DNA from 2 places in the Anoxybacillus sp. MB8 genome. Region 1 is predicted to be linked to the other one. Evidence: a T-box and tRNA genes for the amino acid it is inferred to sense, from the RefSeq annotation. Region 1 holds a T-box; the other holds one or more tRNA genes.
The links. A T-box is a leader RNA that pairs with one kind of tRNA and senses whether it is charged. The one in region 1 lies ahead of pheS (phenylalanine--tRNA ligase subunit alpha), so its partner is inferred to be a tRNA-Phe.
Positions count from the first base shown of each region.

Region 2: it has a tRNA-Phe gene. The T-box ahead of pheS (phenylalanine--tRNA ligase subunit alpha) is inferred to sense a tRNA for this amino acid. The anticodon was not compared.

Region 1 is NZ_RXXX01000003.1:3,158-19,487, reverse strand. Features, by position in the region: gene EKC99_RS01795 (long-chain-fatty-acid--CoA ligase) at 1-263, opposite strand, end outside; gene EKC99_RS01790 (DUF350 domain-containing protein) at 454-861, opposite strand; gene EKC99_RS01785 (endonuclease MutS2) at 873-3,218, opposite strand; gene polX (DNA polymerase/3'-5' exonuclease PolX) at 3,238-4,947, opposite strand; gene EKC99_RS01775 (CvpA family protein) at 4,997-5,536, opposite strand; gene zapA (cell division protein ZapA) at 5,529-5,804, opposite strand; gene EKC99_RS01765 (efflux RND transporter permease subunit) at 6,170-9,292, opposite strand; gene EKC99_RS01760 (MarR family winged helix-turn-helix transcriptional regulator) at 9,289-9,735, opposite strand; gene pheT (phenylalanine--tRNA ligase subunit beta) at 10,303-12,717, opposite strand; gene pheS (phenylalanine--tRNA ligase subunit alpha) at 12,733-13,767, opposite strand; T-box leader at 13,815-14,050, opposite strand; gene EKC99_RS01745 (TrmH family RNA methyltransferase) at 14,120-14,872, opposite strand; gene msrA (peptide-methionine (S)-S-oxide reductase MsrA) at 14,869-15,393, opposite strand; gene sspI (small acid-soluble spore protein SspI) at 15,478-15,687, shown strand; gene EKC99_RS01730 (M42 family metallopeptidase) at 15,709-16,330, opposite strand, start outside.
Region 2 is NZ_RXXX01000009.1:25,116-41,445, forward strand. Features, by position in the region: gene EKC99_RS05165 (GerAB/ArcD/ProY family transporter) at 1-578, shown strand, start outside; gene EKC99_RS05170 (Ger(x)C family spore germination protein) at 629-1,669, shown strand; gene EKC99_RS05175 (ABC transporter ATP-binding protein) at 1,740-2,795, shown strand; gene EKC99_RS05180 (ABC transporter permease) at 2,797-3,594, shown strand; gene EKC99_RS05185 (ABC transporter permease) at 3,591-4,370, shown strand; gene EKC99_RS05190 (ABC transporter substrate-binding protein) at 4,367-5,440, shown strand; gene EKC99_RS05195 (peptide MFS transporter) at 5,615-7,105, shown strand; gene rlmH (23S rRNA (pseudouridine(1915)-N(3))-methyltransferase RlmH) at 7,129-7,608, opposite strand; gene EKC99_RS05205 (CxxH/CxxC protein) at 7,692-7,847, opposite strand; gene EKC99_RS05210 (S1C family serine protease) at 7,902-9,110, opposite strand; gene EKC99_RS05215 (MBL fold metallo-hydrolase) at 9,223-10,011, opposite strand; gene EKC99_RS05220 (two-component system regulatory protein YycI) at 10,017-10,802, opposite strand; gene EKC99_RS05225 (YycH family regulatory protein) at 10,789-12,117, opposite strand; gene walK (cell wall metabolism sensor histidine kinase WalK) at 12,123-13,937, opposite strand; gene yycF (response regulator YycF) at 13,942-14,646, opposite strand; tRNA gene EKC99_RS05240 (tRNA-Phe) at 14,748-14,820, opposite strand; tRNA gene EKC99_RS05245 (tRNA-Asp) at 14,963-15,038, opposite strand; gene EKC99_RS05250 (adenylosuccinate synthase) at 15,136-16,330, opposite strand, start outside.

The sequences.
Region 1 (16,330 bases):
CTAATGACCGCTTGAGGGCAGTTTGGCAACATAATCGATACGCGATCGCCTTTTTCTAAACCGAGCTGCTGTAAATACGACGCCAACTTCAATGCTTGCTCATATATTTCTTTGTACGTCAACTCCTTTCCTAAAAAGTGAATCGCTGTTTTGTGCGGAAACTGCTCCGCTGCTTCTTGCAAAAATTGTTGCAACGGCTTGCGCGGATAATCAATCGAATGAGGAACTTGCTGAGGATATAACGCTAGCCATGGCTTCTCCATTTTGTTTCCCCCTTTTTCTATAAGATTATTTATATTTTATAATATTTTCTGAAATTTTTGTATCAAAAAATAAAAAGGTGCCTACTGACACCTTTTATGCAAAAAATGTGAGGTATATGACACCTATAAGCAAAAACACACCGCACAATACAAGCAATACTTTCGCTAACGTTTCCATTTCTTTCTCCTCTCACCGTATACTTGCTCCGATGACAAACGACAAACCGATAGAAATGACCATCGAAATAAATCCTACCGCGCGATTATCGTTGGCAATTTCGTCGTCAATGTTAAACTTCGGTGTTAAAAACTCATAAATAAAATAACCGACTAACAACAAGACAAAGCCATAAATCCCCCAACCGATCATCGTTAACAGTGAATCGTGATGATCGATTGAATAACGAAAAATATTCGCAATACCAAATATTTTTCCGCCTGTCGCCATCGCTACCGCCATATTTCCTTTTTTAATTTCTTCCCAATTTTTATATTTCGTCACAAGCTCAAAAATGGCTAAAAATAAAACTAAACATAAAATGACGACACTAAAATTGGCAGCAATATGAATCATCTCATTTTCCCAAAAAGCGCTCATAGTTCCTCCCGTCACTGTAATTCGACAATGGTGACGCCTGTTCCCCCTTCGGTCGCTTCACCAAACCGAATGCTTTTCACCGAACGATGATTTTGCAAATATTGTTGCACTCCTTTTCGAAGTGCGCCTGTTCCTTTTCCGTGAATAATGGACACGCGTGGGTATCCTGCTAATACTGCGTCATCAATATATTTTTCAACGCGAAGCAACGCATCTTCATATCGTTCACCACGCAAATCTAGCTCAAGCGGAACGTGATAATCGCGTCCTTTCACCGTCGCAATCGGCTTTGTCTCCATTGGTGTTGGACTGCTTACATACTGCAAATTTTCTTCATCCACTTTCATTTTTAAAATACCGATTTGCACAAGCCACTCTTTATCGGATACTTTCTCAATTAACTGCCCTTTTTGATTGAGATGAGTGACTTTCACTTCATCACCAGGTTGTAAAGGTTGCTTTTCTTTTTGCACTCGCTTTTTCTTTTTCGTGTCGATTTGCGGTATAGCTTCTTCTAGCTTTTTACGCGCAGCGATGAGTTCATGTTCTTTCATCGCGATCGCTTGTTGTTTTTGCATCTCGCGAAGGTTTTGAATGACTTCTTCTGCGGTTTTCATCGCTTTTTTCACAATGAATTCTGCTTCTTCTTTCGCTTTTTCTAGCAAATGATCGCGTTGTTCATGCCATTCGTTCCACTGCTGTTGTAATTCGTTTCGCAGCTGTTCCGCTTCTTGACGAAGTTTTTCTGCTTGCTCCCACTCTTCTTCTGCCCGCTTTTTGCTTTGCTCTAGAGAAGCAATCATATTTTCGACTTCATTGTTTTCCGCACTAATATACGTTCGTGCGCGCGCAATAATATGTTCATCTAATCCGAGCCGTCGAGAAATATCAAGCGCATTGCTTCGACCAGGAATACCGATCAATAGTTTATACGTCGGACTTAACGTTTCGATGTCAAATTCAACACTTGCATTTATCACACCACGACGATTATAGCCATATGCTTTTAATTCAGGGTAGTGCGTTGTCGCTACCACTCGCGCACCACGGTTATGCACTTCATCTAAAATAGCAATGGCTAACGCTGCACCTTCTTGTGGATCCGTTCCTGCACCAAGCTCATCAAATAAAACGAGGCTATGCTCGTCCACCTGTTTTAAAATCTCAACAATATTGACCATATGAGAAGAAAACGTACTTAAACTTTGTTCAATCGATTGCTCATCTCCAATATCGGCATACACCGAACGAAATACGGCCAGCTGCGATCCGTCTAAAGCGGGTACTTGCAATCCAGCTTGCGCCATGACAGTAAACAAGCCAATCGTTTTTAACGTGACCGTTTTTCCTCCTGTATTCGGTCCTGTAATTACCATTGTCGTATAGTCGCTCCCTAGTTCAATATCGTTTGGAACGACTTGATCAGGTGGAATAAGCGGATGACGAGCTTGAATGAGGCGAATATATCCACGCTCATTGATCGCTGGCTTCGTTGCTTTGATCGCTTTAGCGTATTTTGCCTTAGCGAACAAAAAGTCAAGCTGTGCGAGCAATGCCACGTTTTCAACAATCGTTGTCGCCTGCTCTCCCACAGAGGCAGATAATTCACTTAAAATCCGTTCAATTTCTTGTTTTTCTTTGACACGCAATTGTTGCAGTTCATTGTTTAATTCTACAACCGATTGCGGTTCAATAAATAACGTCGCGCCCGATGAGGACTGATCGTGTACAATGCCGCCATACGTATGGCGATATTCTTGTTTGACCGGAATGACGTACCGATCGTTACGAATCGTAATTATCGCATCAGACAATGTTTTTTGAGCCGATGATGAGCGAATAATACTTTCTAACTTATCGCGCACTCGCCCTTCAATCGTGCGTAGTTGGTGGCGCAACGAACGAAGCCGATCGCTTGCTTCATCAAGCACTTCCCCGCTTTCATCAATACAACGATATATATGTTGCTCAAGCTCAACAAGCGGAACGATTTGCTCGGCATATGCCATCATATGCGGAAGCTCTGCCTCGGTCCCTTCTAAAAATTTTTTCAACTGCCGTGCTGCTCGCATCGTGCTTGCGATATCAAGAAGTTCATGTGGGCTAAGCGTTCCCCCGATGCTTGCACGCTTCGTTTGTGGACGTACATCAAATATGCCACCTAGCGGCACGTGACCGCGCAAACGAAGAACCGTTGCTGCTTCATCTGTTTCTTCTTGCCAACGCACAACTTCCTCAACAGATGATGACGGCATAAGCGCCACAACTTTTTCTTTTCCTAACGAGGAAGACGCATATTCCGCAAGTTGTGCTTTTACTTTATCAAACTCAACAATGTGTAACGTTTTTACGTGCACAAAGTAACCCTCCTGCTGTTTATTTTCGCAAAAAAGACATGAGTTGGTCGACATCCCATGTATTTATGACCGTTTCTTTGCGAATCCACCCTTTACGTGCGAATGCAACACCGAGTTCCATATCATCCAACATACGAATATTGTGTGCATCCGTGTTAATCGCAATTTTGACACCAAGCTGTTGCGCTTTTTGTAAATAGGTGTACGTTAAATCGAGGCGATGTGGATTAGCATTTAGTTCTAGCACCGTATTTGTTTCTTTCGCAAGCTGTAACAATTGTTCTATGTTTACAGCGTATCCGCTTCGCTCGCCAATTAACCGTCCAGTCGGATGAGCAATCATATGAACGTATGGATTCATTAGCGCTTCTTTTAGACGTTTCATTATCGTTTCTTCTGGTTGTGAAAAAGCGGAATGAATGGAAGCGATAACAAAATCAACAGTTTGTAATATATCATCAGAAAAATCTAACGTTCCATCTGGTAAAATATCCATTTCAATGCCAGATAAAATAACAAAGTCATCGTATTGTTCGTTCAGGCGAGCAATTTCTTCTTGTTGCCGTTTTAATCGTTCGACAGTTAACCCATTTGCTACTTTTAAAAACTGCGAATGATCGGTAATCGCCATATAACGATACCCTTTTTTACGGCATGCTTCCGCCATTTGTTGAATCGAAAACGCACCGTCGCTCCATGTCGTATGCATATGTAAATCGCCGCGTATATCGGATAAAGAAAGGAGCGGCGTCCCATCATATGCATCGACTTCTTGTCCACTTTCACGCAGTTCTGGAGGAATAAACGGCAAATGAAAATGAGCAAAAAATTGCTCTTCTGTCGCAAATGTTTTCACTTCACCTGTTTGTATATGCTCGACGCCGTACTCGCTAATTTTTTCACCACGTTCTTTCGCTAACTGACGCATGCGCACATTATGATCTTTTGAACCAGTAAAATGATGAAGCGTCGTAGCAAAATGTTCAGGAGAAACGATGCGGAAATCAACATTGACAACATACTCATACGTTAACTGCAACGATACTTTCGTTTCACCGTTTGCAACAACGTCATGAATATGTTCAAGTTGCAACAACTGCTCACGAACAAGCGAATCATCGTTTGTTGCAATAATAAAATCTAAATCTTTTATCGTCTCGCATACACGGCGCAAACTGCCCGCCCGCGAAAGCTGAACAATCCCTTCCATCTTCGCAAGCTGACGTTCGACATCTAAAGCCACTTCAAGCATAAACGCAATCGGCAACCGCTCAGGGCGCGCATGGAGATTAGCGAGCGCAGCTAAAATGTTTTCTTCTGTTTTTGCGCCAAAACCGCTTAATTGTCGCACGCGTTGAGCTAAACATGCCTCTTTTAATGTTTCGATATCGGTCACGCGTAACTCATGATACAGCTTAGCAATTTTTTTCCCGCCAAGTCCCGGCAATTTTAAAAGCGGAAACAATCCTTCAGGAATTTCTTTTTTTAACTGTTCAAGCACATCGCTCGTTCCTGTCTGTAACCATTGTTGTAAAACGGCTGCTGTTCCTTTCCCAATGCCTGCAATCGATGTAAAATCAGCAATATCTGTTAAGGCACGTTCATCCCGTTCTAACGCTGAAGCTGCTTTGCGAAAGGCGGACACTTTAAACGGATTTTCTCCTTTGATCTCCATATATAAAGCGATTGTTTCAAGCAAACGAATCGCTTCTTTTTTACTTTTTTCCATTTTATTCCCTTCCTTTCGACGAAAAAACTTCTCTCAAACGGAGAAGTTTTTACGCCATATATTGCACGAGCATATGCTTCACAAAGTCGGATAAAATCGGTGTATGCTTGACGATTAAACTAGCGATAAATGAGTCGTGGAGCGGTTGTTGAATCGCAGCCACAGGAACAAGGGCACTCACGTATAAAAGCACGAATAAAAGCAAATACACTTCCATAAATCCAAGCGCCCCGCCTGCCCAACAGTTTACGCTTTTTAAAAGCGGCAACTGTGCGACGAAGTCTAACATTGAACCGATCACTTGCATCACGATTTTCGTAACAAAAAACAAAACAGCAAAGGCAATCGCACGATAATATGCTTCATCTAAATTGGTGCTTTCAATGAGCAATTTCATCGCCTCACCATCGCCGAAGCTCGGATACGGCACCCACAACTTCAGCCGTGGCGCTAGTTGGTCGTAATATTTATACGCAACGATAAACGCGATAAAAAAACCTGTCATATGAATAAATTGCAAAATAAATCCTCGTTTCAATCCAATCATTAGACCCATGAGAAGGATGAAACAAATGAGCAAATCAATCATCGCTGTCATCATCCTTTTCTTTATTCATTTTTCGCAAAAGACGATCGTATTCATCTTTTAGTTTAATATATTCATGAACGATATTGACAGCCGTTAGTACGGCGAGCTTACTCGTATCAAGCGTCGGATTTTTCGCACTAATTTCACGCATTTTGTCATCAACAATTGACGCAACGAGACGAATGTGACTTGAACTTTCTGTTCCGACGATCGAATATTGTTGCCCGTATATATCTACTGTAATGCGCGTTTTTTGCTGCTCCTTCAAACCGTTTCCCCCATTCATCCGATCTCCCGTTTCGGCAAAATTCTACCTTTTATCTTACCACGACTTGCAGATATATCAACTACCCAACGACTAAAATCGTGGGCTTGCAACTCCCCAGAAGTGCAAGCGGACAGCATCCTCCTTCCTTCATTTTGGGTTGCATCCGGGCAGGTTGACAGCTACCCAACAACAAAAGTCATGCTTTTGTTGTTTCTTCAACGATGTAACATATCTCGTTCCACATTTCCTTTGCGTGAAAAAATCCAATCGTTTAGTTCAGACATATTCATTTTTCTCACTTCGTTTCACTGCAGAAACTATTTTTTACATTATATCACAAAAAAAGCGGGCATCGACACCCGCTCTTACTTCATAAATGGCCACCAATTCGCCCGTCCAAACGTTTTCGCCATCACCGGAATAAATAACGGCAAAACGATCAGCGCATATAAGAAAAGGCCTGTTAAAATAATCGTCGCAATTTGCAATAATGATAGCACACCTGATGGATACATCGCCGCAAACGTTCCTCCTAAAATGACCGCTGCGGAAATAATGACTGTTCCCATGTGACGCATCGCTTCAAGCATCGCTTCTTGAACAGTTTTGTCGCGATATTCATTAAAGCGATCCATTAAGAAAATGCTATAGTCAATGCCAAGCGCCATTAAAATAACGAACGCAAAAAACGGAACAGCCCAGTTCACTCCTTCATATCCAAGCATATTGACAAATACAAGTTCGGTGAATGCCATCGACGTATAATACGTTAAAATAAGCGATAACATTAAGTACGCCGGCATAATGAACGAACGAAGGAGAACAATTAAAATAATCGCAATCCCTATAAGCATAAATAATGACGTGCGCGCATAATCGTCGGCAGAAACGTCGCGTAAATCTGAGTATATGCTTGTCACGCCACCAACGCCTACTTTCGCATGTTCAAGTTTCGTACCGTTCACTGCCCGAGCGATCGCTTCTTTCACTTCTGCGATTTTTTCCATCGTTTCTGTTTCATATGGATTGGACGAAAAAACAACGTCGAACGTCACTACTTTTCCGTCTTTCGACATATACGCTTCCTTTGCTTGAGCAAATTCCTCGCTCGTTAACAATTGTGGCGGCATATACCACCCTGCCATTTCTTCATCTGGTGCATTCGCTAAGTCAGAAACGTACTGCTTTGCAGACTGTAGTCCATTTTCTACTTGTCGCAATCCATCGACGCTTTGATTTAATCCCGAGATGAGTTGATCCATTTGACCATTGAGTTGTGAAAAACCTGTAAGCAATTGCTGTTGTCCTTCATTTACTTTCGCTAGTCCATTTGTCACTTCTGGCAGTCGTTGAACAATTTGTCCTTGGCCATCTGCCGCTTGCTCTAATCCTAATCGAAGCTTTCCGAGTCCAACGATGACTTCATCCATTCCATTCACGAGCGCCTGTTGTCCATTTGTTACTGTCGCAAACGATTCATTCGCTTGTTGCAAACCGAGTTGAATTCGTTGTAGCGCATCATTCACTTGAACAAACGTATAAGAGAGTGTATTCATTTGCACACTGATTTGCTCAATCGCTTGCTTCACATGTGCATACTCCGCGTCTTCACGCAAACTCGCATGCCGTTCTTCCATACGATTCAGCGACTGAGAAAGAAGAGGCAATTGTTTGGCAATCGCAGTAAGTCCTGCTTCCATTTGTTTATATTGTTCGCTTAGTTGACGCAATCCGCTCGTTGCTTGCTCATATCCGTTTCGTAACTCATTCGCTCCATCATGCAGCTTTTTCATATTCATTTGTATCGTCTGCAATCCTTTTTCTAAATCAGCCGCACCGAGCGCTCCACTTCGCACGCCATCTTCTAATTGCTTCAATGCTTGTTGTAAATCGTTCATTCCCGTTTTCAACTTCGTCGTTCCGTTGACGAGTTCACGAATGCCGCCCGTTGCCTGCTCTAGTTTCGGGGCTGACTTGGCCATTTCACTGCTCGCTTCGCTTAAACCGGAACGAATTTGTCCGATGCCGTCTGCTCCTTTTCCTAATCCATCTTTTAACTGTTCCGCTTGCTTTGTCACAAACAATTGATCGATCGGCTCTCCAAGTGGGCGCGTCACCGAACGAACAGCGTCCACACCATCAATATTTACAACTTCACGGCTAATTTTTTCAATTAAGTAGTAATATTGCTCGTCATTCATCGCTTCGTCGTTTTTCATGACGATTTTCGTAGGCATCGCTTCCCCTTCGCTAAAGTGAGAAGAAATGATGTTGAACGCTTTGACGGAAGGATAACGATCTCCAATTTCCGCCATCGAGTTAAAAGAAAGTTTGCTGTCATACGTAAATAAAATCGGCAACGTAATGATAGCTACGATCACGAGCGCCCATAGTGGTCGTGCGAAAGAAAAGCGACCTGCCACATCCCATAATTTGCTCGGCTTATGTTCAAGTGCACCTTTCATTGGCCAAAACAGCTTTTCGCCAAGTGTAGTCATAAAAAACGGCACAAGCGTAACAAGCGCAACAAGTAACACAACGACACCAACCGCAACGGCGGAGGCGGACTGATACAATTTAAACGTCGATAATCCAATCGATGCGAAGCCGATCATCACCGCCAATCCGCTAAAAATAACCGTTTTTCCTGCTGTTTTATATGTCGCAATAATCGCTTCTGTCCGGTCTTCTCGTTTCGCTAGTTCTTCTTTAAAACGGCTAAGCAATAAAATGCAATAGTCTGTGCCAATCCCGAATAAAACGGCGACTAAAAACGTTTGGGTAAATGTAGAAAGCGGAAAATCGACGCGGTCGACGAGAAAAGCGACAATCGATTGCGACACAACATACGTCAATCCGACCGTTAACAACGGCACAAATGGAGCGACGAGCGAACGGAATACGAGAAATAACACAACTAAAATAAAAACAACAGTAATGCCTTCTGTTTTTTTCAACCCTTCTTGTGAACTTTGTACAACATCTTCATCAATCATCCAACTACCTGTGTAATAGTGCGGCACATCAATATGCTCGATCGCCTCATAAAGCGCTGTGCTTATTTCTTTTGCTGTACGTTTGTTTCGTTCTAATTGAAGCGAAATGAGTGCCGTTGTTTCATCTTTTGAAACGAGCTTTTCTTTTAGCGTGCGATCATCAAGTGGCGAAACGATTTGCATTAAACCGAGCGATTCTTTTTTCGCCTTCAGTTGCTCTACAGCTTTCTCGATTTCTTTCCAATCTTCATCTTGCAAGCGATCTTTTCGATGAAATACGAGAACAGCGCTCATTTCCCCTTCTTTCTTTTCTTGTTTTTGTACTTCTTTTAGTAGCTCGCTAGCAAGCGAAGACGAGTAGCCGTCTGGAACGGTAATTTGCCCCTTTTCGCGCACAAGTTCCCCCATATTCGGTGCAGTCATCATCAGTACGACGGCTGCTAACATCCAAAGAAGCAAAACGGCCCACTTTCCGCGAATGATCGCTTTCATTTGCTTTCCCCCATTTCTTGTAAAATCATCGCTAGCTTTTCATACGTTTGAATAAACTGTTCAATTTCTTCATGTGAAAGTTTCGTCATAATTGCTTCCACAAGTTCATACACGTTTTGTTCTGTTTCTTCAAGCCATTTCCTTCCCTTTTCCGTCAGCGAAAGCGCAATAACACGACGGTCGTCTCCCCCTCTCCCTCGTTCAATCATTCCTTTTTCAACAAGACGATTTGTCATCGCAGTAATGGCGCTTTTATTCACCGCAAACACGTCCGCCAATTCCGTTGATGTGCACACTCCTCGCTTATATATGTAGCGCAATAAATAATATTGATCGGGCGTCACATCATCTAACTCACATTTCATCAGCGCCGCCCCTCGTTTATTCACGAGAAACGAAACGGACAAATAGCGCTCAATCAATTGTTGTATGCTTCTCTCCAACACTTCATGCCTCCTGTCAAAATAGTTCAACTGTTTAACTATTTAATAATATAACTATGAAATACAAAACAGTCAATGATGAAGGGATCGATGATATGGTTCTGTTTTTTAATTCAATCGTAAAAATATATTAAAAAATTTCAATAAAATTCCCGTGTTGCTTCAACTAACACCACGGGTTAATGAATTAAAAGTAACTATTCAGTAATGTGTTGCCAAGTAACCGTACGCAAATACAAAAATAAAAATAAAGGTTAACAGAACACCTAATATTGTTTGATTGCGTGTATTTCCATTGCTGTTTAATCTTTTAAAAAAAATCGTGAAATTTAAAAACCACAAAGAACCAATTATCGGTAGAGTAATTAGGTATAGAAACTCCATTTTAACCATCCTTATATATTTTACCTATTCAACCTCATTATACCTCCATTTTCTCTCTCTTTCACCGCCAACTTGTGTCGGAACCCCGCCAATTTTGGCGGACTAGCCAAAAACGCCCTCATCCATTCGATGAGGACATAAAAACCCCCATCCTATGCTTATGCATCAGATGGGGGATTCGTTTTATCCGCGCAATGTGGCGCCGAATTGTTGTTCGACCGCTTTGATCACTTGTTCATGAACGTTTGTTACTTCTTCATCTGTTAATGTCCGCGCTGGGTCGTAGTAACGGAGTGCAAAGGCAATTGATTTTTTGCCTTCAGGAAGGCGGTCTCCTTTATAGACGTCGAAAATCGATACGTCTTTTAATAGTTCTCCGCCCGCGGCAATAATTGCTTTTTGCAACTCACCCGCAACAATATGCTCATCGACGACGAGCGCAATATCGCGCGTAATGGATGGGAAGCGCGGAATCGCTGTATAGCGAATGTCATCTACTTCCGCTTTCAGTAACGCTTCAATGTCCAGTTCAAACACATACGTTTCTTTTAAATCAAATTCTTTTTGTACGACCGGATGAAGCTGACCGACAAAACCGATTGTCTTATGATCTAATAAAATTTCTGCTGTACGCCCTGGGTGAAGGTGCTCGCGTTTGGCTTGCTTGTATTCCACGCGGTTCTCTAATCCTAGCAGCGCAAATAAACCGTCTAAAATGCCTTTTGCAACGTAGAAGTCGACCGCTTTTTTCTCTCCTTGCCATACATGCGCATGCCATACTCCTGTCAAGACGCCGGCTAACCGCTCTTTTTCGTTTGGCAACTCGTTTGCATTCGTTGCTAAATATACCGAACCGATTTCGTATAGCGCTACGTTTTCGACTTGGCGAGCGCGGTTGTAGCTTGCAGCTTCTAGCAAGTGTGGCACTAAACTTTGCCGTAAGACGCTTCGTTCTTCACTCATTGGAAGAGCAAGACGGATCGGTTCCGCCGTTTCAAGCGCAAACATCGTCGCTTTCGCCTCGTTTGTGAGCGAGTACGTAATTGCTTGGAACAAGCCCGCATCTTCTAAATAACGGCGTACTTTACGACGCTTTGCTTGGTATGGTGTGAGCTTGCCTGGGTTTGCTTCCCCGACTGGAAGAGTTGCTGGCAAGTTGTCATAGCCATAAAGACGCGCCACTTCTTCAATGATGTCTTCTTCAATCGCAATATCGCGGCGGCGCGATGGAACAGCAATCGTAAACGTTCCGTTATCTTCTGTGAACGTAAATTGCAAGTTCGTTAAAATGCCTGCCACTTCTTCTTTCGTAATGGTTGTGCCAAGCACGTTATTGATACGGTCTAGTGTAATCGTGACAACGACCTCTTTTCGTTGCAGTGTGTTCACTTCCACCACGCCGCCAACGACTTCACCGCCAGCATATTCCGCCATTAACATCGCCGCGCGGTCAAGCGCTTCTTTTGTCCGCGCTGGGTCGATGCCTTTTTCAAAACGTGTGCTCGACTCGCTGCGCAACCCATGATCTTTGACCGCTTGGCGAACAATCGAGCTTGCGAAATACGCGGATTCAATAAACACGGTCGTTGTGTCATTTTTTACTTCCGAGTTCGCGCCGCCCATCACACCGGCTAAAGCGACAGGCTCTTTGCCGTTTGTAATGACAAGATGCTCTTCTGTCAGCGTCCGCTCTACATCGTCGAGCGTCACAATCGTTTCACCTGCTTTCGCGCGGCGAACGACAATTTCTTTTGAACCGAGGCGGTCGTAATCAAACGCATGAAGCGGCTGGCCGTACTCAAGTAAAATATAGTTCGTAATATCAACGACGTTATTATGCGGTCGAATGCCGGCTGCCATTAAACGCGCTTGCATCCAAAGCGGAGATGGACCAATTTTCACGTTTTTCACAATACGTCCCGCATATAACGGATTGTCTTCTGGCGCGTCGACGCGTACGGAAATGTAATCATAAACGCTTTCGCTGTTTTCGTGAAGTTCGATTGCCGGCAACTTCACGCTCCGTCCTAAAATAGCCGCTACTTCATAAGCAACGCCAATCATACTTAAACAATCGGCACGGTTTGGGGTTAAACTAAGTTCTAACACTTCGTCATCCAAGTAAAGTAGTTCTAACGCATCAGCTCCGACCGGTGCATCGCTTGGGAAAACGAAAATGCCATCAGCGTATTCTTTCGGCACTAATTTTGATTCCACGCCAAGTTCTTGTAACGAACAAATCATGCCGTTCGATTCCTCACCGCGCAATTTGGCGCGTTTAATTTTGAAATTGCCAGGCAATACCGCACCAACTTTCGCAACGGCAACCTTTTGTCCTTTTGCGACGTTCGGTGCCCCACAAATAATTTGCACCGGCTCTCCTTCACCGATATCAACGAAACATTTGCTTAATTTATCAGCATTCGGATGTTGTTCGCGCTCAAGTACATGTCCGATGACGACACCTTGTATTCCTTTATTGCGCACCTCAACACTTTCCACTTCAATGCCTGCTTTTGTGATGCGATCAGCCAATTCTTTTGCCGTAATATTTGTTAAATCAACATATTGTTGTAGCCATTTATATGAAACAAACATCATGCCAACCTCCTTTTACACCCGATGAAATTGTTGCAAGAAACGAACATCGTTTTGATAAAAATGACGAATATCATCAATGCCGTACTTCAACATCGCAATACGCTCTGGCCCCATCCCGAACGCAAAGCCTGTATATTTTTTTGAATCAAATCCTGCCATCTCCAGCACGTTCGGATGAACCATCCCAGCACCTAAAATTTCAATCCAGCCAGTACCTTTACATACTCCGCATCCGTGTCCGCCGCAATTAAAACATGACACATCAACTTCGACCGACGGCTCAGTAAATGGGAAAAAGCTCGGGCGGAAACGAATGTCGCGGTCTTCACCAAACATTTTGCGAGCAAACTCGCGCAACGTTCCTTTTAGGTCGCTCATGCGAATATGTTCATCAACGACAAGCCCTTCAATTTGCGTAAATTGATGCGAATGTGTCGCATCGTCGTTGTCGCGGCGATACACTTTTCCTGGGCAAATGATTTTTACCGGACCGCGTCCTTGATGCTTTTCCATCGTGCGCGCTTGCACAGGTGACGTATGCGTACGCAATAAAATTTCCTCTGTAATATAAAAGGAATCTTGCATATCGCGCGCAGGATGACCTTTTGGCAAATTGAGCGCTTCAAAGTTGTAATAGTCTTTTTCGACTTCCGGTCCTTCGGCAATCGTATAGCCCATGCCGATAAATAAATCTTCAATTTCTTCAATAACGCGCGTCAACGGATGATGATTCCCGCGTCTAATCGGGCGTCCTGGAAGTGTCACATCAATCGCTTCCGCTGCTAGTTTTTTCTCGACTTCTGCTTGTTCAAGCGTTGTTTGCTTTGCTTCAAGCGCTGTTTGAATCGCTTCGCGCACTTCGTTCACAAGCGCTCCCATCACAGGACGCTCTTCAGGAGACAATGCCCCCATGCCGCGCAGCACTTCTGTAATTGGGCCTTTTTTGCCGAGATATGCGACGCGCACGTCATTGAGCGCTTTTAAATCGTTTGCCTGTTCAATTTTTTCAAGTGCTTCTTGTTGAAGCTGTTGTAACCGCTCCTTCATAAAAACCCTCCTCTGATCTATATAAATAAAAAAAACTCGCCCCTCACATAAGGGACGAGTGCACTCGCGGTACCACCCTTGTTAGCTATGCCGTTCGCATAGCTCACTTCATTCAGATAACGGCTTCCACCGGAACGCCTTTACATTTTGCATGTGCAAAATGGTCCAAGCGCCAACTCCCGAGGTGAATTCACTTGCTTCTACCATAAAAACGCTCGCAGTCTATGGCGTTTTCTCCCTGAATGGCGATCGGCAAGCTACTCTTCTCGATCATCGTCTTTTCATCATGAAATTCTTCATTTATTATAAGCAAATGTGCCATCAGGTGCAAGGTAATCATGCAAACATACGTTTATTTTTTCTGTAAATGATACAGTAAAATGCCTGTCGCAATGGCGACGTTTAATGATTCCGCTTTTCCATAAATCGGCACATATAAATTCGCTGTCGTCTGTTTTAGCCATTGCTCACTCACTCCGCTTCCTTCATTGCCAACAATTAATGCAAATGATGACGAAGGAGCGACAGAACGATAGTCTACCCCATTTTGAAGCGATGTGCCATAAATCGGAATATGTTCATTTTGAAAGCGAGCCATCCATTGTCCGATGTCTCCTTTTATAACAGGAAAATGAAACAGTGAGCCTTGCGTCGCACGAATGACTTTTGCATTGTATACGTCTGCGCTCCCTTCACCAACAACAACGACGTCTACTCCTGCGGCATCTGCGGTGCGAATGATCGTCCCTACATTCCCTGGATCTTGAACGGCATCAATGAACAATGCTGTTTGCACATCGTCGACGTTCCAATGCAATTGTTTGCATACCGCTGCGATGCCTTGCGGTGTTTCCGTGTCGCTAATTGCTTTCATCACATCATCGGTCACGATCGTCATCGGAATATGGGCAATGTCCCAGCTTGCTGGGATGACCGCATGCTCCGCAACAATCAGTTCTTCGATATGAACACCACTTTTGACCGCCTCTTCTACTAAATGAAATCCTTCAATGAGAAACAGCCCGGTTTTGTCGCGCTCTTTTTTCGTTAAAAGTTTTTTCCATTGCTTCACTCGCTCATTTTTCGGTGATTCAATTCGTTTCACTCGTTGTTCCCCCAATGTTTCGCAATAAATTCATCGCGACCTGAAGCAGCACGGTCTTCTTTATAGTGCTTCGGATTTTTTTTATGGTAATTTTGATGATAGTCTTCTGCTGGATAAAACGTTGTCGCAGGTAAGATTTTGGTGACAATCGGTTTGGAAAAACGTCCACTTTCTTCTAGTTGTTTTTTCGATTGCTCCGCTAATGTTTTTTGTCGCTCATTATGATAAAAAATAGCTGTTCGATATTGCGGACCGCGGTCATGAAATTGCCCGCCATCATCCGTCGGATCAATTTGACACCAATATAACTCTAACAATTTTTCGTACGGAAACACACTCGGATCAAACGTAATTTGCACCGCTTCATAATGCCCTGTCGTCCCTGTTTTCACTTGTTCATATGTCGGATTTTCCACATCACCGCCGGTGTATCCAGAAACGATGCCATAAATGCCATCAAGCTCTTCAAACGGAGTGACCATGCACCAAAAACAACCTCCAGCAAATGTTGCTTTTTCCATCTTTCTCTCTCCTCTTTTAATGAATAGTAGTTACCATTATAGCAAAAACTACGTACGCAATACATAAAGAATGGAGTGAAAACAATGGACTTCAACTTACGTGGTGCCGTGATGGCAAACGTCGCAAACAGCTCAAAAGACCAGTTAGAACATACGATCGTCGATGCGATTCAACAAGGGGAAGAAAAATATTTGCCTGGTCTTGGTGTCTTGTTTGAAGCATTATGGAATCATGCAACAGATGAACAAAAACAATCGATGCTTGCCACATTAGAAGAAGCAGTAAAAAAATAGCCTTCCATGCGAAGGCTATTTTTAATCAAACGTAATTTCTTTTACTTTCTCTTCATCCAGTCGCTTAATGACTTCGACTAATAGTTTTACTGTTTGTTCGTAGTCATCACGATGAAGAAGCGCTGCATGGGAGTGAATGTACCGTGTTGGGATGGAGATTGTCAATGCTGGAACGCCACGCATTGTCATATGGATCGCACCTGCGTCTGTTCCGCCACCTGGCATCACATCAAAGCGATATGGAATGTTCATTTCTTCCGCAACATGAATGACAAATTCGCGCAATCCTTTATGTGAAACGAGCGTTGCATCGTATAAAACGATATGCGGGCCAGCGCCAAGTTTCCCCATCGCCTCTTTTTCTGACACGCCCGGCGTATCGCCCGCGATACCAACATCAACCGCAAATGCAATATCTGGTTCAATCGCAAAAGCAGATGTTCGTGCACCGCGCAAGCCGACTTCTTCTTGTACTGTGCCAACGCCGTATACAACGTTTGGATGCTCGACGTCTTTTAATTGTTTCAACACATCGATCGCAATCGCACAACCGATGCGGTTATCCCATGCTTTCGCAAGCAACATTTTTTCATTGTTCATCACTGTAAATTCAAAATATGGCACAATCGCATCGCCAGGGCGC
Region 2 (16,330 bases), on a different contig from region 1:
CTATGCTCAAGGAAGGATGGGCTCCAATTATTCAAGCGGTGAAAACGACAGTTTTATCTTTTTTAGGATTTGAATTAGCGTTCGTGTTTTACCCATTTTTAAAAGAAAAAAAGCATGCGGTAAAAGCGATGGTCATCGCCAACAGCATCTCGGCTTTTACATTTTTGCTCATTACGATCACATGTTTTATTTTTTTTAGCCCAGACGAAACACCTTCGCTTATTTGGCCGACGTTGTCGCTGCTTAAAACGATCGAATTTTCGTTTATCGAACGGTTTGAAGTGATTTTTTTATCGTTTTATTTGTTCGTGATGTCAACGACAGGCATCCCCTATATTTTCACAACTGTTTTTGGCATTAGTCAACTCATTGGAAAAAAGGATCATACGATCGTATTACTCGTTGCTGTTTGTATATTTATTTTCACGTCGTTTTTATACAATCCATCGTTTTCTCATATTCAAACGATGGGTTCGTGGTGGGAAAGATACGGTTTATGGGGAGCGTACTTTTTCCCTATCGGTTTATTTATTTACACCTCCATTGCACGATGGTTTCAAGGAGGGAAAAACAAATGAAAAAGTGTATATATGCCATACTTTGCTTTTTTATAGCTAGTGGATGTGGAATGAAAACTCAACTTGACGAATTAACACTCGCATTGACGGTCGGTTTAGATGAGGGGAAAGATGGAAAGTTACTCGTTTACTCGATTAGCCCTGTGTTTAATAAAGAGTCTAAAAACATTTACGAAGTCATTCGTACAATTGGAATGACGCCGCGCGACGGACGGTCAAAAGCAAACGCGTTTGCGTCTGGAAAAATTGTTGGTGGAAAAGCGCAAAACATTATCGTCAGTAAAACGTTCACGAAAAAACACGACATGTTTTCCTACTTGGATGTGTTTTATCGCGATCCGAAAAATTCAACAACAGCGAATTTTATCGTTTTTGATGGTCCGTTAAAAGATTTAATGTACGTTCGTCTTGAAGATAAACCGCGTTTATCTGTCGCTATTCGCGATGTCATATTAACGGCCCATGTAAGTAAACAAACAACAAAAATTAATATGCTTGATTTTCGGCGTTCATCGCTCGATCGTGCCCAAACTCCATTTGCCCCCATTTTAAAAGTGCATAAAGGGGATTTAGTAGCAGGTGGCATTGCTTTATTTAATCGACAACGAAAATATGTCGGTAGCCTTTCCCAAAAAGAGAGCCCGTATTTTGCGATATTGAAAAAAAATGTTAAACCTGCTACATCGCTTACGTTTCAAACGAAAGAATTGACTAAACAAAAAGAATACGTAAGCATTTCGATTGAACATGGTGATTTTTCATATAAACCGTCATTTCGAAATGGGGTGTTCCATTTTGACGTTCGTATGAAGCTCGGCGTAATCGTCACGGAGTCAACGACATACATCGATATGAAAAAAGAAAAGAAAAAAGTCGAGAAATGGCTTGCAAAGGAAATACAAAAACAGCTGGAGAGCATCGTCAAAAAAATGCAAAAGTACGAAGTCGATCCAGTCGGATTTGGTTTGTATGCCCGCGCTTACGAATACAAACCGTTTCAAAAACAAAAAAGCTGGCCGAAAGCTTTTGCGAAAGCAAAGATCGATATTCATCCAACCGTTGAAATCATTAGCTATGGTGTCCTTCAATAAAAAGTTGCCCAATATAAACCGATCGTTCATAATGAATTTAAAAATAGCTAAATGAGGTGGGAAAAACAATATGGACGATCGCGTCATTATTCGCTTTGACCATGTGACAAAACAATACGATGATGATCTTCCTGTGCTCGATGATGTTAGTTTTGAAATCGAGCGAGGCAAATTTTATACGCTTCTCGGTCCGTCCGGTTGCGGAAAAACAACCATTCTTCGCTTAATCGCTGGTTTTATCGAACCGACGAAAGGCGATATTTATTTCCATGGAAAACGAATAAACAACGTTCCAGCAAATAAACGGCAAGTGAATACGGTGTTCCAAGATTACGCTCTTTTTCCTCACTTAAACGTGTTTGAAAACGTCGCGTTTGGCTTGCGCATTAAAAAAATGCCCATGGCAAATATCGAACGAAAAGTAAAGGAAGCGCTTCGTTTCGTCAACTTAGAAGGGTACGAACAACGCGCGATTCATGAAATGTCAGGTGGACAACGACAACGTGTCGCCATCGCCCGCGCGATCGTCAACGAGCCGGAAGTTTTGTTGTTAGATGAACCGCTTTCTGCACTTGATTTAAAATTGAGAACAGAAATGCAATATGAGTTGCGCGAACTGCAACGAAGACTTGGCATTACATTTATTTTCGTCACTCACGATCAAGAAGAAGCACTTGCGATGTCAGATGAAATTTTTGTATTGAATAAAGGAAAAATTGAGCAACGCGGTACACCAAAAGATATTTATGATGAGCCTGTCAACCGCTTCGTCGCTGATTTTATCGGGGAGTCAAACATCATTGCTGGCACGATGATTGACGATTTTGTTGTGGAATTTGCAAATCAACAATTTACGTGCGTCGATCACGGTTTTGCAAAAAATGAACGGGTAGATATTGTCATTCGTCCTGAAGATTTAGAATTAACAACTGTTGAACGAGGCAAATTGCGCGTGCGCGTCGATTCTGTTTTATTCCGTGGTGTTCATTACGAGCTTTGTTGTTATGATGCATATGGGAACGAGTGGCTCGTTCACTCAACAAAAAAGGCGGAAATCGGAGAAGAAATTGGCCTTCATTTTGAACCGGAAGCGATCCATGTCATGAAGCAGAGCGGAGGGGAGTAACATGCGCCGTTACGCTTATGCTATCCCATATTGGCTATGGATCGGATTGTTCGTCATTGCACCGATCATTCTTATCGTTTATTATTCGTTTTTCGATATGGAAGGCCATTTCTCGCTCGTTAACTATGAAACTTTTTTCACACCTGTTTATTTACGAATGACGTTTAATTCGTTTTGGTATGCATTTTTAATTACAGCCATTTCGCTTCTTATCGCTTATCCAACCGCCTATTTGTTGACGAAAACGAAGCATAAGCAGCTATGGTTGTTGCTTATTATTTTGCCGACATGGGTCAATTTATTGTTGAAAGCGTATGCTTTCCTCGGATTGTTCGGCACGTATGGCGCAATCAATGCGCTATTTGAAGCCATCGGAATCGGAACGAAGCAGTTATTGTTTACGGATTTTAGTTTTGTTTTCGTATCTGTTTATATTTTTATTCCGTTTATGATTTTGCCGATTTTTAATGCGCTTGAAAAATTGAATCCTTCTCTCATGGATGCGGCACGCGATTTAGGAGCGAGCGAATGGACGACATTTCGTCGCGTTATTTTTCCACTTACGCTTGATGGCGTAAAAGCAGGCTGTCAGGCGGTGTTCATTCCGTCGCTTTCGCTCTTTATGTTGACGAGGTTGATCGCTGGAAACCGCGTCATTACGCTTGGCACCGCTGTTGAGCAACATTTTCTCGTGACGCAAAACTGGGGAATGGGTGCGACAATCGCTGTCTTTTTAATGATTGCCATGGCTAGTATCATGGCGTTGACAGGGAATAAAAAATGGGGGGTGAGACAATGAAGTTTTCTCGCCTCTATTTAGCGCTTGTGTTTTTTATACTATACATGCCTATTTTTTATTTAATCTACTATTCGTTTAATAGTGGCGGAACGATGCATCATTTCGAATCGTTTACGCTCGATTGGTATAAAGAAGTGTTTGATGATACGCGCTTGCTCATCATTGTATTGCATACGATGATCATTGCATTATTATCGTCATCGCTTGCGACAATCATTGGCGTTTTCGGGGCGATCACCATTTATTATGCGAAACATCGCTGGAAACAAACGTTGCTTACGTTAAATAATATTTTAATTGTCAGCCCTGACGTCATTATCGGGGCATCGTTTCTCATTTTATTTACAATCGCCGGCATTCAGCTCGGCTTTACGTCCGTTCTTCTGTCTCATATCGCTTTCAGCATTCCAATTGTCGTGTTAATGGTGCTGCCAAAGCTACAAGAAATGAGCCCAACATTCATTGACGCGGCACGCGACTTAGGGGCAAACGAATGGGACGTATTGACGAAAGTCGTCCTCCCATACATTACCCCCGGCATTTTCGCTGGGTTTTTCATGGCGCTGACATACTCACTTGATGATTTTGCAGTTACGTTTTTCGTGACGGGCAACGGCTTTTCGACGTTGTCTGTTGAAATTTATTCGCGGGCACGACAAGGGATTTCGTTATCCGTGAACGCTTTATCTACCCTTCTTTTCTTATTTACGCTCTCTCTCGTCGTCGTGTATTACGTTATGACAAAACGAGCTAGCGTGAAGGGGGGACAAAAATGAAAAAAATATTGTCGCTTTTTTTGCTTGTTTGGCTCGTTGCTTTTAGTTTGCTTTATGTTACAAAAACGATCGAATCATCTGAAGGGTATGGAGGAGACAATACTGTCACGATTTATAACTGGGGCGACTACATTGACCCCGCACTCATTAAAAAATTTGAAAAAGAAACAGGCTTGAAAGTGATTTACCAAACGTTTGATTCAAACGAAGCGATGATGACGAAAATTGCTCAAGGTGGCACGACATTTGACGTCGCTGTCCCTTCAGAATACGCCATCAGCAAAATGAAAGAAGAAGGGTTGTTACTTCCGATCGATCATGCAAAAATCCCAAACTTACGCTATATTGATGAACGCTTCCTTAACTTATCGTTTGATCCAGGGAATCAATATTCCATTCCTTACTTTTGGGGAACGGTCGGCATCGTCTATAACCGTGCCCTACTTGGCGGAAAGGAAATCACGAGTTGGAACGATTTATGGGATCCGTCGTTTAAAAATGAAATTTTGCTTGTCGATGGCGCGCGCGAAATTATAGGAATGGCATTAAATAGTTTACATTACTCGCTCAACGATACGAACAAAACACATTTACAACAAGCAAAGCAAAAACTAGATGCCCTCACACCAAACGTCAAAGCGATCGTCGGTGACGAAATTAAAATGCTTCTTGCGAACGAAGAAGCAGCAATTGGCATCGTCTGGTCAGGGGATGCGGCAGAAATAATGTGGGAAAATGAACGGCTCGATTATGTCATCCCAAAAGAAGGAACAAACTTATGGTTTGATAATATGGTTATCCCAAAGACGGCAAAAAACATTGAAGGTGCCCATCAATTCATTAATTTTATGCTTGATCCGAAAAATGCAGCCCAAAACGCCGAATACGTCGGCTACTCAACGCCAAATAAAAAGGCGCTCGAATATTTGCCGAAGGAAATTGTTGAAGATGAACGTTTTTACCCGAGCGAACAACTGGCTAATAAACTTGAAGTGTATGAAAATCTCGGAAAAAGCATGCTTGCATATTACAATGAATTGTTTTTACAGTTTAAAATGCATCGCAAATAAGAGGATGGCGAAAAGCTATCCTATTATATTATTTTAGAAAATTTTTTATTTACTTAATCTGTCTATTCGTTTAAAATTATGATTTGTGAAACCTTTTTATTAATATGGATCGGTTTCATACAGAAAATACTGAAAATAAAAATTATTATTTTCGAAAATGGAAGGTGTTTTATTATGTCACAAAGTAAACAACAAATTGTGGACAGCGTCCCTCAACGTGGTTTTTTCGGCCATCCGAAAGGACTGTTTACGTTATTTTTTACTGAGTTTTGGGAACGTTTCTCTTACTATGGCATGCGTGCCATTCTCGTATTTTACATGTATTACGAAGTATCAAAAGGTGGGCTAGGGCTAGATGAAACAACTGCTTTAGCGATCATGTCCATTTACGGCTCACTCGTTTATATGTCTGGTATTATTGGTGGATGGTTTGCTGACCGATTGTTCGGAACGGCGAAAGCCGTTTTTTACGGCGGAATTTTAATTATGCTCGGTCATATGGCTTTAGCGATTCCAGGAAGTGTCACAATGTTTTTCGTTTCAATGGTTCTCATCGTTCTTGGGACAGGATTGCTTAAGCCAAACGTTTCGAGCGTCGTTGGCGATTTATATGCTGAAGGGGATCACCGTCGCGATGCAGGATTTAGCATTTTTTATATGGGGATTAACCTTGGTGCATTTTTAGCTCCGCTCGTTGTTGGAACAGTTGGGATGAAATATAACTTCCATCTCGGTTTTGGGATTGCGGCGATCGGTATGTTTTTTGGACTTCTCGTATTTATCGGAACGAAAAAAAGAAATCTTGGTCTTGCCGGAACGCATGTCCCAAATCCATTATCCGCAGATGAAAAGAAAAAAGTGTTTACATGGGGGGCAATTGGCGCAGCGGTCATCGCCTTGCTCGTTCTCATTGGCTCATGGACAAACGTATTAACAATTGATCTGTTTGTATCACTCGTCGGCATTTTCGGTATTGTCATTCCAACTATTTATTTCGTAGTGATGTATCGTAGTCCAAAAACGACAGATGTTGAGCGCTCGCGCATCATCGCCTATATTCCATTATTCATTGCATCAGCCATGTTTTGGTCTATCCAAGAACAAGGTTCGACCATTTTAGCAACATATGCGGATAAACGAACACAGTTGCATTTTGCTGGTATTGATCTTTCGCCAGCTTGGTTCCAATCGTTGAACCCGTTATTTGTCATTACATTTGCACCGATTTTTGCTTGGCTATGGGTGAAGTTAGGGGATAAACAGCCGTCCATTCCAAAGAAATTTTCTTTAGCGCTACTGTTTGCTGGTTTATCGTTTGTCGTCATTTTATTACCAGCTTATCTCGGCGGAAACGACTCATTAGTGAGCCCTCTTTGGCTCGTGCTAAGCTACTTAATCGTTGTGTTTGGGGAACTATGTTTATCGCCAGTCGGTTTATCGGCAACAACAAAGCTTGCTCCTGCGGCGTTTTCAGCACAAACGATGAGCTTATGGTTTTTATCAAGCGCAGCTGCCCAAGCCATTAACGCGCAAATTGTGAAGTTTTATACGCCTGAAACCGAAATGGCTTATTTCGGAACAATCGGCGGAATCGCCATCGTCTTTAGTATCATTCTTTTCATCATCTCACCAAAAATTGAAAGCTTTATGAAAGGGGTAAAATAAGCGGCTTCATTTCGCCGCTTATTTTATTTATGATACGGTTCCCCTCGGTTAATGCGAAAAGCGCGGTAAATTTGCTCAGTTAAAATGAGGCGCATGAGTTGATGCGGAAACGTCATTTTTGAAAATGAAAGCGATTCGTTTGCTCGTTTCATGACGTCATCGCTTAAGCCGAGAGACCCTCCGATGACAAAGGCGACTTTACTTTTTCCGTATGTCGCTAATCGATCGAGCGTTTGAGCAAATTGTTCAGAAGACATCATTTTTCCTTCAATGGCTAAAGCAATGACGTGCATATCGTCTGTTACTTTACCTAAAATGCGTTCGCCTTCTTTCTTTTTTACGAGCTCCGTTTGTTGTTTACTTAACTGCTCTGGCGCTTTTTCATCCGCTACTTCAATGATGTCGATTTTTGCATAGGATGACAGTCGTTTCATATATTCTTCGATTCCTTGTTTTAAATATTTTTCTTTCAACTTACCCACAGCAATAATATATATATTCACAAGTGATCCCCACTTTACAAACATAATATCCACAGGTTTTATCCACATATCCACAATATAAATCCACATATTGTGTAGAAACGTTAGTTCCCTACTATATATACCGCACGCTGTTCACAAAAATCGCACATTTCTTCTTTTTTATCCACAGAAACTGTTGATATCTCAGGCGCTTGTTGTTTTTCATCCACATACATATCAATCGCAAGTTCGACATGTTGTTCACAACATTTCCACAAAACATACCACTCCTCGTTTATGAATGAAACGACAGGGAATGCCCTGCCGTTTCACTATAATGATTGTTTGGCCAATTTTAATGTCACTGTTTGTTTTTTGCCATCGCGATAAAACGTTACTTTCATCGTATCGCCAATTTGTTTCCGATTATATAAATGCTTTCTTAAGGCGATGACATCCGGAATGTTTTCGTCATCTAACGCGACAATGACATCAAATTCACGTAAACCCGCTTGGGCAGCTGGTGATCCCGGTACGACTTGTAAAATAGCAACCCCTTCTTTCACGTTTGCCGGCAAATGAAGCGTCTGTTGCCAATGATATGCTGGAATATCGCTTAATGAACGTAACTCTACGCCCATATATGGTCGACGAACTTGTCCAAACTTCTCTAAATCCGCAATGATCGGTTTTGCATAGTTAATCGGAATGGATAATCCGATTCCTTCCACGGCTTCTTGCGCAATTTTCATCGAGTTAATTCCAATGACTTGACCTTCGATATTTACGAGTGCTCCTCCGCTGTTTCCTGGGTTAATCGCAGCGTCTGTTTGTAATACTTCTGCATGCCAATCTGGGATGCCATCTTGATCAATATCAATTGGAATCGTACGGTTTACCCCAGAAATAATTCCTTGCGTCACAGAACCTGCAAATTGCAAGCCGAGTGGGTTCCCAACTGCAATCACTGGTTCCCCGACCTTCACGACATCTGAGTTACCGAATTCAGCTACGTTTGTGACATGTTTCGCATCGATTTCTAATACTGCTAAATCGGTCCATACATCACTTCCAAGAAGACGAGCTGGCACTTTTGTTCCGTCGCTTAAGCTCACTTCGACACGGCTCGCACCTTCAACGACGTGATGGTTAGTGACGATATATGCCTTATTCCCTTCTTTTTTATAAATAACACCGGAACCTGTTCCAGCTTCCCCGCCTTCTGACCAAAAACTTGCTTCTTGAATATTTACAATGCCGACAACCGCATTAGATACTTTGTTTACAGCTTTCGTTACTTGAGTGACGACATCTACTGCTACACTTTTATCTACTTTTGGCTGCTCTGTTACCGTCGTCTGTTTTTCTTCCGTTTGTTCAAGTGAATAAGGTAACACGTCCCATTTTACTAGCGAAGGAATAGCGACGATGACAAGCATTCCCCCTAAAATCGCCCCGACTAATCCCGCCAAAAACGTGCCTCCGCGGTTCCCTTTTTGTTTTTGACGAACATGTTCATAATGATCATCATAATAGCCCATTTTTCACCCGTCCTTTCTATCTCAAATATTGACCCATTTTCCATTATAACCTGTTTTTTCGCTCATCATCTAACAATATACATACGTCATGTTGGTGAAAAAACGGTGAAATTTATACGGAAACGAGCGCTGTCGGACGAACCGGATCCGTATCATATAGTTGAAAAGATTCTCCGACGATCATCCCTTTTTTCTCAAGCGTCTGAGCAACTGTCATTCGCGCTAATTCTTTCATATTGTTATCTTGGCTTAAATGAGCTAAATAAATGCGCCTTGTTTTATCACCGATCACGTCCGCTAAGGCGAGACCTGCATCTTCGTTAGATACGTGTCCGACATCACTTAAAATACGTCGCTTAATGTTCCATGGGTATTTTCCCATACGTAACATTTCTACATCATGGTTGCTTTCAAATACAAATACATCCGCATGACAAATGACACCTTTCATGCGCTCGCTAACATACCCTGTATCTGTAATAAGCGCTAACTTTTTTCCCTCGTAATGAAACACATAAAACATAGGCTCGGCGGCATCGTGCGACACGCCAAATGACTCAACATCCATATCTCCAAACGTGCGAACAGCACCCGTTGGGAAAATAAATTTTTGTTCAGATGGAATGTCACCAATGAGTCCATCCATCGCTTTCCACGTTTTTTCATTCGCATAAATCGGAAGGCGGTACTTCCGAGCAATGACGCCTAAACCTTTAATATGATCGCTATGTTCATGCGTCACTAAAACACCTGTTACATCTTGAAGACGGCGATCAATATGAGCAAATAGTTGCTCTAATTGTTTACCGCTTAATCCTGCATCAACAAGTAACCGTTCACGTTCCGTTTCTACGTAAAAGGCGTTACCTGTACTGCCACTTGCCAAAACGCTAAACCTCATCTCATTCACTCCAACACTTTATTTTCATCGCTAATCACTTGTCCTTCAAATGCATTGACATAATAATCTGTTTTTCCATTCACAACAACATGCCATGTCGGTGTTAACACTTGCGAAGTCGTAAACTGGACAAGTGCATAATAACCTAAATCGATTTTCGTTACGCGATCACCAGGCTTTAAGTGATTTCGTTTATACAACGTCTCTAATGCTTTAATCGCTGGCAAAATTTCTTGTTTTTTCTCGTTCTTTTCTAAATCAACAAGCAACGTTTGTTCGTAACCGACCATTTCATTTTGATCGTTCACATAAATAAGCAACATACTGCTCACGTTTTTATAAATCGTTTTTCCTTCATATTGTTGAAAATAAATGAGCGCTTGTAAATCTTCGTCATACTTCCAAAACGTATATTGATCACCCGCAATGATATTTTGCCTTAAAAACTCTGTTAAACGATAACCGTCTTTCGGGTCTTGCAATGGAACAGGTTTAATAAAATGAGCTTGCAAAACCGTTTCATTTGCTGCTTCTACTTGTTGGTTTGGCAAATTTTTAACTTCTTCTTCCGTAAACGTTTTACTTTTCCCACTGACATATGTCGCTTTCGTGATCTCTTTTGGCAAATCGACATATGTAATACCATCTGCTTCAAGTTGTTCTTCAATTGTCGCTTCTAAAATGACATCAAGCTGGCTACTATTTTTTTTCTGAATAAATTGGTACCCTAAAAATATATCGAGAATGAGAAATGTAATAATAAAAATCGTTTTCGTTTTACTCCAATCCAATGATATCCCCTCTTCGTTCATCTGTCGTCATCACAATTTTCCGCCATGTTCCGTTATATAAACAGTACCAAGCTGGTTCTAACATGACGATATTTTCCCGCTCCGAATCACGAATGAGCTCATAACCGATGGCAATATCATCAATTAACTCATGTTGAATATTTTTTTGTTGTTTCAACTGATCAATGACTTCATATCCAGACGAAAGTGTAATTGGCAAGCTCACCCGATCGGGAATAGCTAATGTAAATAGTGGGCGTTGGTAATTGATAATCTCATTTTCTCCCCATATTTGTATAATTTCTGCCATACCGTAACGATTAAATACAGGATAACCATTGGCAAACAAACGAAAAGTTACTTTTCTACCGTTTTCGTCTAAGCGATCAAAATAATACGTATCCGTCCAACCGCCGTGATCGTTGACAAAGTCGATGCTTTTTTGCAAGATCGTTGGATCAAACGTTTGTGTTTCGCCACGAGCCGCTGGATTGACATACAATAGTAACTTTTTAGATAAATCGACATCCATTAACCGCGAACCATCTGTATATTCTTCTCCGAAGTTGAGCACATCTTTTTTCACAAAACTCGGATCTGTAAATAGCGCATCTTTAAAACGATCTGCGCTTAATTCGTCCATATAGTATTGCAATCGGTTTAATACGAGTGGACGAGCTGGTAAAAATAGCGATTTTGTTTCACTGATGTCGTACGATAAAAATGGTGTATAACGCTCTGCGCGCGCATAATATGTTTGTTTCAAATTCTCTATCGACACATCTTGAGCGACCGCTTTATATATACGCTTTTCATTGACAGATACGAAATATACGTGAATTTCTTCTTCGTTTTCATTCATTGGAATAATGATGCGATCAAAGCGAACTTTTTCAACATCTGTATCATCTATTTGAAAAATCGTATGATACATTTCAATCGGTATGTCGTCTGGATAAATAATTTCTATTTTTCCTTTCCCATGGATAAACGAAAGAAATTGTTCTTTTTTTACTGTGTCTGATATATTTTCAAAATGATCGAACGTCCAATTTTTCATTTCCTTCATAAATTTATAAATGTCTGAATGATGCGTCATCCCGTAATGTTGTGCATCTTTATGAATAAAAATATAACGCGGCTGAACGACTGTACCATAATCGACCGCAACATTGCTGACAGGGACGTTTTGAATGTATTTTGCGTTTTCAATGAAGTCATATTTCGGCTGATACGTCCATAAGCTCCACGTTAAAAAAACGCTCGTACATACAAGAATCGTCAATACAATCGATTTCATCGTTTCGTATTTCATCGTTTTCATCCTTTTTTCTGTTGTTCAATCGGCAAAGTAAAGTAAATCGTTGTCCCTTTCCGTTCTTGACTTTCAGCCCAAATACGCCCACCATGTGCGACGACAACTTCTTTTGCAATCGCAAGACCTAGCCCTGTTCCACCGAGCTTCCGTGAGCGCGCCTTGTCGACACGGTAAAAACGCTCAAAAATTTTCGATAAATCCGATTTAGGAATACCGACTCCTTCATCTTTCACACTTACTTCGATATGATCCTCTTTTTTCTTCACACGAAACGTAATTTTTCCTCCTTGCGGAGAGTATTTTAAGGCGTTAGAAATAATGTTATCAAGCACTTGTGTAATTTTATCTTCATCCATATGAACAAAGATTTTTTCATCAGGAAAGTCTCGAACGAACGAAACGTTTTCTTTTTTCGTTAGTTCAAATCGATCGATCACTTTATGAAAATATGGAATAAAATGAACGCGCGTCTTTTTCAATTTGTAGTCTTTGCTGTCAAGCTTAGAAAGCTGCAACAAATCGTTGACGAGACGAATCATTCGCTCTGTTTCATTTTGTGTCACTTCAATAAATCGCGGAGCAATTTCCTCATCGCGCCATGCTCCGTCCGCAAGCGCTTCTAAATAACTGCGCATGGTCGTTAACGGCGTCCGTAGCTCGTGCGAAACATTAGCGACAAACTCGCGACGATCGCGATCAATTTTTTCATGTTCTGTAATATCGTGCAACACAACGATTAACCCGTTTACAAACCCTTTTTCTTTTTGAATAACAGATAAAGAAGCGCGTAAAATGTACATTTCTTCTTCTGTACTAAAATCTAAAATTAACGTTTCACGCTCTTCCAGCAGCGTTTCAAATGTGTATTGTTCGTCTAATCCTAATACGCTCACAATAGGGGCAGACAACACTGTTTCACGTGAAACATTTAAAATGTTTAGCGCCGCATCATTAATTAAAATAATTCTCCCTTTTCTATCTGTGGCGATCACACCATCTGTCATATGCGTCAATACCGATTCTAACTTACGACGCTCTCCTTCGGTCGTCGCTTGCGCTTCTTGCAATTTTTTCGTTAAGTTGTTAAAACTGAGCGCAAGCTGTCCAATTTCATCATACCCGTATACTTTTACTTTTCGTGAAAAATTACCTTTTGCCATCGCTAATGCTTGTTTACGCATATCTGAAATGGGACGAGTAATCGTTTGCGCTAGTAAAATGCCTAACAACGCTGTAATGACTAAAGCGATTCCTGTTCCAGTCGCTAAAATGTTATTAATTTGCCTCATTTGTGCAAAAACATTTTCCATCGAGGCGATAACATAAATAGCCCCTTTCATTTCGTTCTTTACTTTAATTGGGGTCGAGGAAATATACATGCGGTGCCCTGTTTTCGGATCAACAAGCATTTTTTCCGTCATTTCGCCTGCAACTAACGTTCGTTTAATTAGTAAATCTGTCGTCCGTTTTCCGACAATATTTTGATTGTATGGATTCGATGTTCCTAATACTTTACTTTTATTATCAATAACGCGCACTTCAGAAATATCTTGTGACACGAAATCTTGTAAAATTGCGCGAATCTCTTCTTCGATTGTAGGACTTTTTTTATCGCGTTCTTTATTCATTTCTTGTTCAATATTGTAAGCGAGCAAAATCACGCGCTCATTTAACGAGTTTTTAAAGTTTTCAACGAGTTGTGCCTCTAATTGACGCACGAAATAAGCCCCGATAATTTGCATTGCGATTAAAATAAGCAAAATATAAATCAAGGCAAATTTCACGTGAATCGATTGGAATATACTTACTTTTTTCATGCGGTTACTCCTGTTCCGGATTTCGTAAATAATATCCTACCCCTCGTCTTGTCACAATCCACGTTGGATGCGAAGGGTTGTCCTCGATTTTTTCACGCAAACGTCGAACGGTTACATCAACGGTACGCACATCGCCAAAATAATCGTATCCCCATACCGTTTGAAGTAAATGTTCACGTGTCATCACTTGACCGATATGTTTCGCTAAATAGTGAAGAAGTTCAAACTCGCGATGAGTTAATTCAATTTCCTCTCCCCGTTTAGATACAATATAAGCGTCTGGATGAATGGTAAGCGAACCAATTTTTATTTCGCTCATTTCTTTTACATCTTGTTCTTGGCTTTGTTGATGGCGACGCAAATTAGCTTTCACGCGTGCCAACAACTCGCGCGTGCTAAATGGCTTCGTTACATAATCGTCCGCACCGAGCTCTAGTCCAAGCACTTTATCAATTTCAGAATCTTTTGCTGTCAACATAATGATCGGCATATCGTATTTTTTACGAATTTCGCGGCATACTTCCATACCATCTTTTTGCGGAAGCATAATATCTAATAAAATTAAATCCGGTTGAATATCTTCTACTTTTTGTAACGCCTCCACACCGTCGTACGCACAATATACGTCATATCCTTCTTTTCTTAAATTAAATTGCAAAATGTCAGCAATCGGCTTTTCATCATCAACAACTAAAATTTTTTTCTCCATTTATGTTCACTCCCCCAAAAAGGCGTATTTACATATAGTGTACCATGTCACTATTATAAAATAAAAAAGCATAGACACATATATGTATCTATGCTTACAAGTGGCTCGGGACGGAATCGAACCGCCGACACAAGGATTTTCAGTCCTTTGCTCTACCGACTGAGCTACCGAGCCATATTGATTATAGCTTCACCCTTTATTTATTCGAAAACAAAACGTCCTTCGTCCCGCTCTCCATTTGCTTACTCAAGATGCGACTCGAGCGGTACGCTGGTGCCTGATCAATGAAGTCCATTCGAGCGTGCTAATAAAAAAATGGCGGTTCCGACGGGATTCGAACCCGCGATCTCCTGCGTGACAGGCAGGCATGTTAACCACTACACCACGGAACCGTATTCTAACAGACATCTATTATTCTATTATATAATTAGTAAAAAGACAATAGTTTTTTTAAAAAAACGTCGACGAACGAGTCATCGACGTTTTTTCTTATGCATATACGTTACGGACAACATTCGTTTGAGAACGGTCTGGTCCGACAGAGAAAATAGAAAGCGGAATACCTGTCAATTGCGAAATGCGCTCAACGTAACGGCGGGCATTAGTTGGAAGTTCGTCTAAGCTTTTTACGCCAGTAATATCTTCTGTCCACCCTGGCAATTCTTCATATACAGGTTCGCATTCCGCTAGCACTTTTAAGCTTGCCGGAAACTCTTCTATGATCTGTCCTTTATATCGATAAGCGACGCAAATTTTTAACGTCTCAATACCTGTTAATACGTCGATTGAGTTTAAAGATAAATCTGTAATCCCGCTAACTCGGCGGGCATGGCGAACAACAACGCTATCGAACCAACCGACGCGACGTGGGCGCCCTGTCGTCGTTCCATACTCGCGGCCTACTTCGCGAATGCGGTCACCAATTTCATTGTTTAACTCAGTTGGAAACGGACCGTCACCGACACGTGTTGTATATGCTTTAGCTACACCAACAACATGTTTAATTTTTGTTGGACCAACACCTGCACCAATCGTTACCCCACCAGCCACAGGGTTAGATGACGTAACAAACGGATACGTTCCTTGGTCAATATCTAACATGACGCCTTGGGCGCCTTCAAATAAAACACGACGTCCTTCATCAAGCGCATCGTTTAATACGACAGACGTATCGCAAACATACTTCGCAATTTGTTGTCCATATTCATAATATTCATCAAGAATGTGTTCTAATTTAAATCCTTCAACACCGTACACTTTTTCAAAAAGTACGTTTTTCTCCGCTAAATTACGGGCTAATTTTTCTTCAAATACTTCACGGTCGAGCAAATCTGCGATGCGGATGCCGACACGTGCCGCTTTATCCATATAAGCAGGGCCAATTCCTTTTTTCGTCGTTCCGATTTTATTAGCCCCTTTTCGTTCTTCTTCTACTTCATCCAGCTTTAAATGATAAGGCAAGATCACATGTGCGCGGTTGCTAATGCGTAAATTTTCCGTGCTTACACCACGCTCATGTAAATACGCTAATTCTTGCACAAGCGCTTTCGGATCAACAACCATTCCGTTTCCAATGACACAAATTTTATCTTTATAAAAAATGCCAGAAGGAATTAAATGTAATTTATACTTTTCGCCGTTAAATACAATCGTATGTCCGGCGTTATTTCCACCCTGATATCGT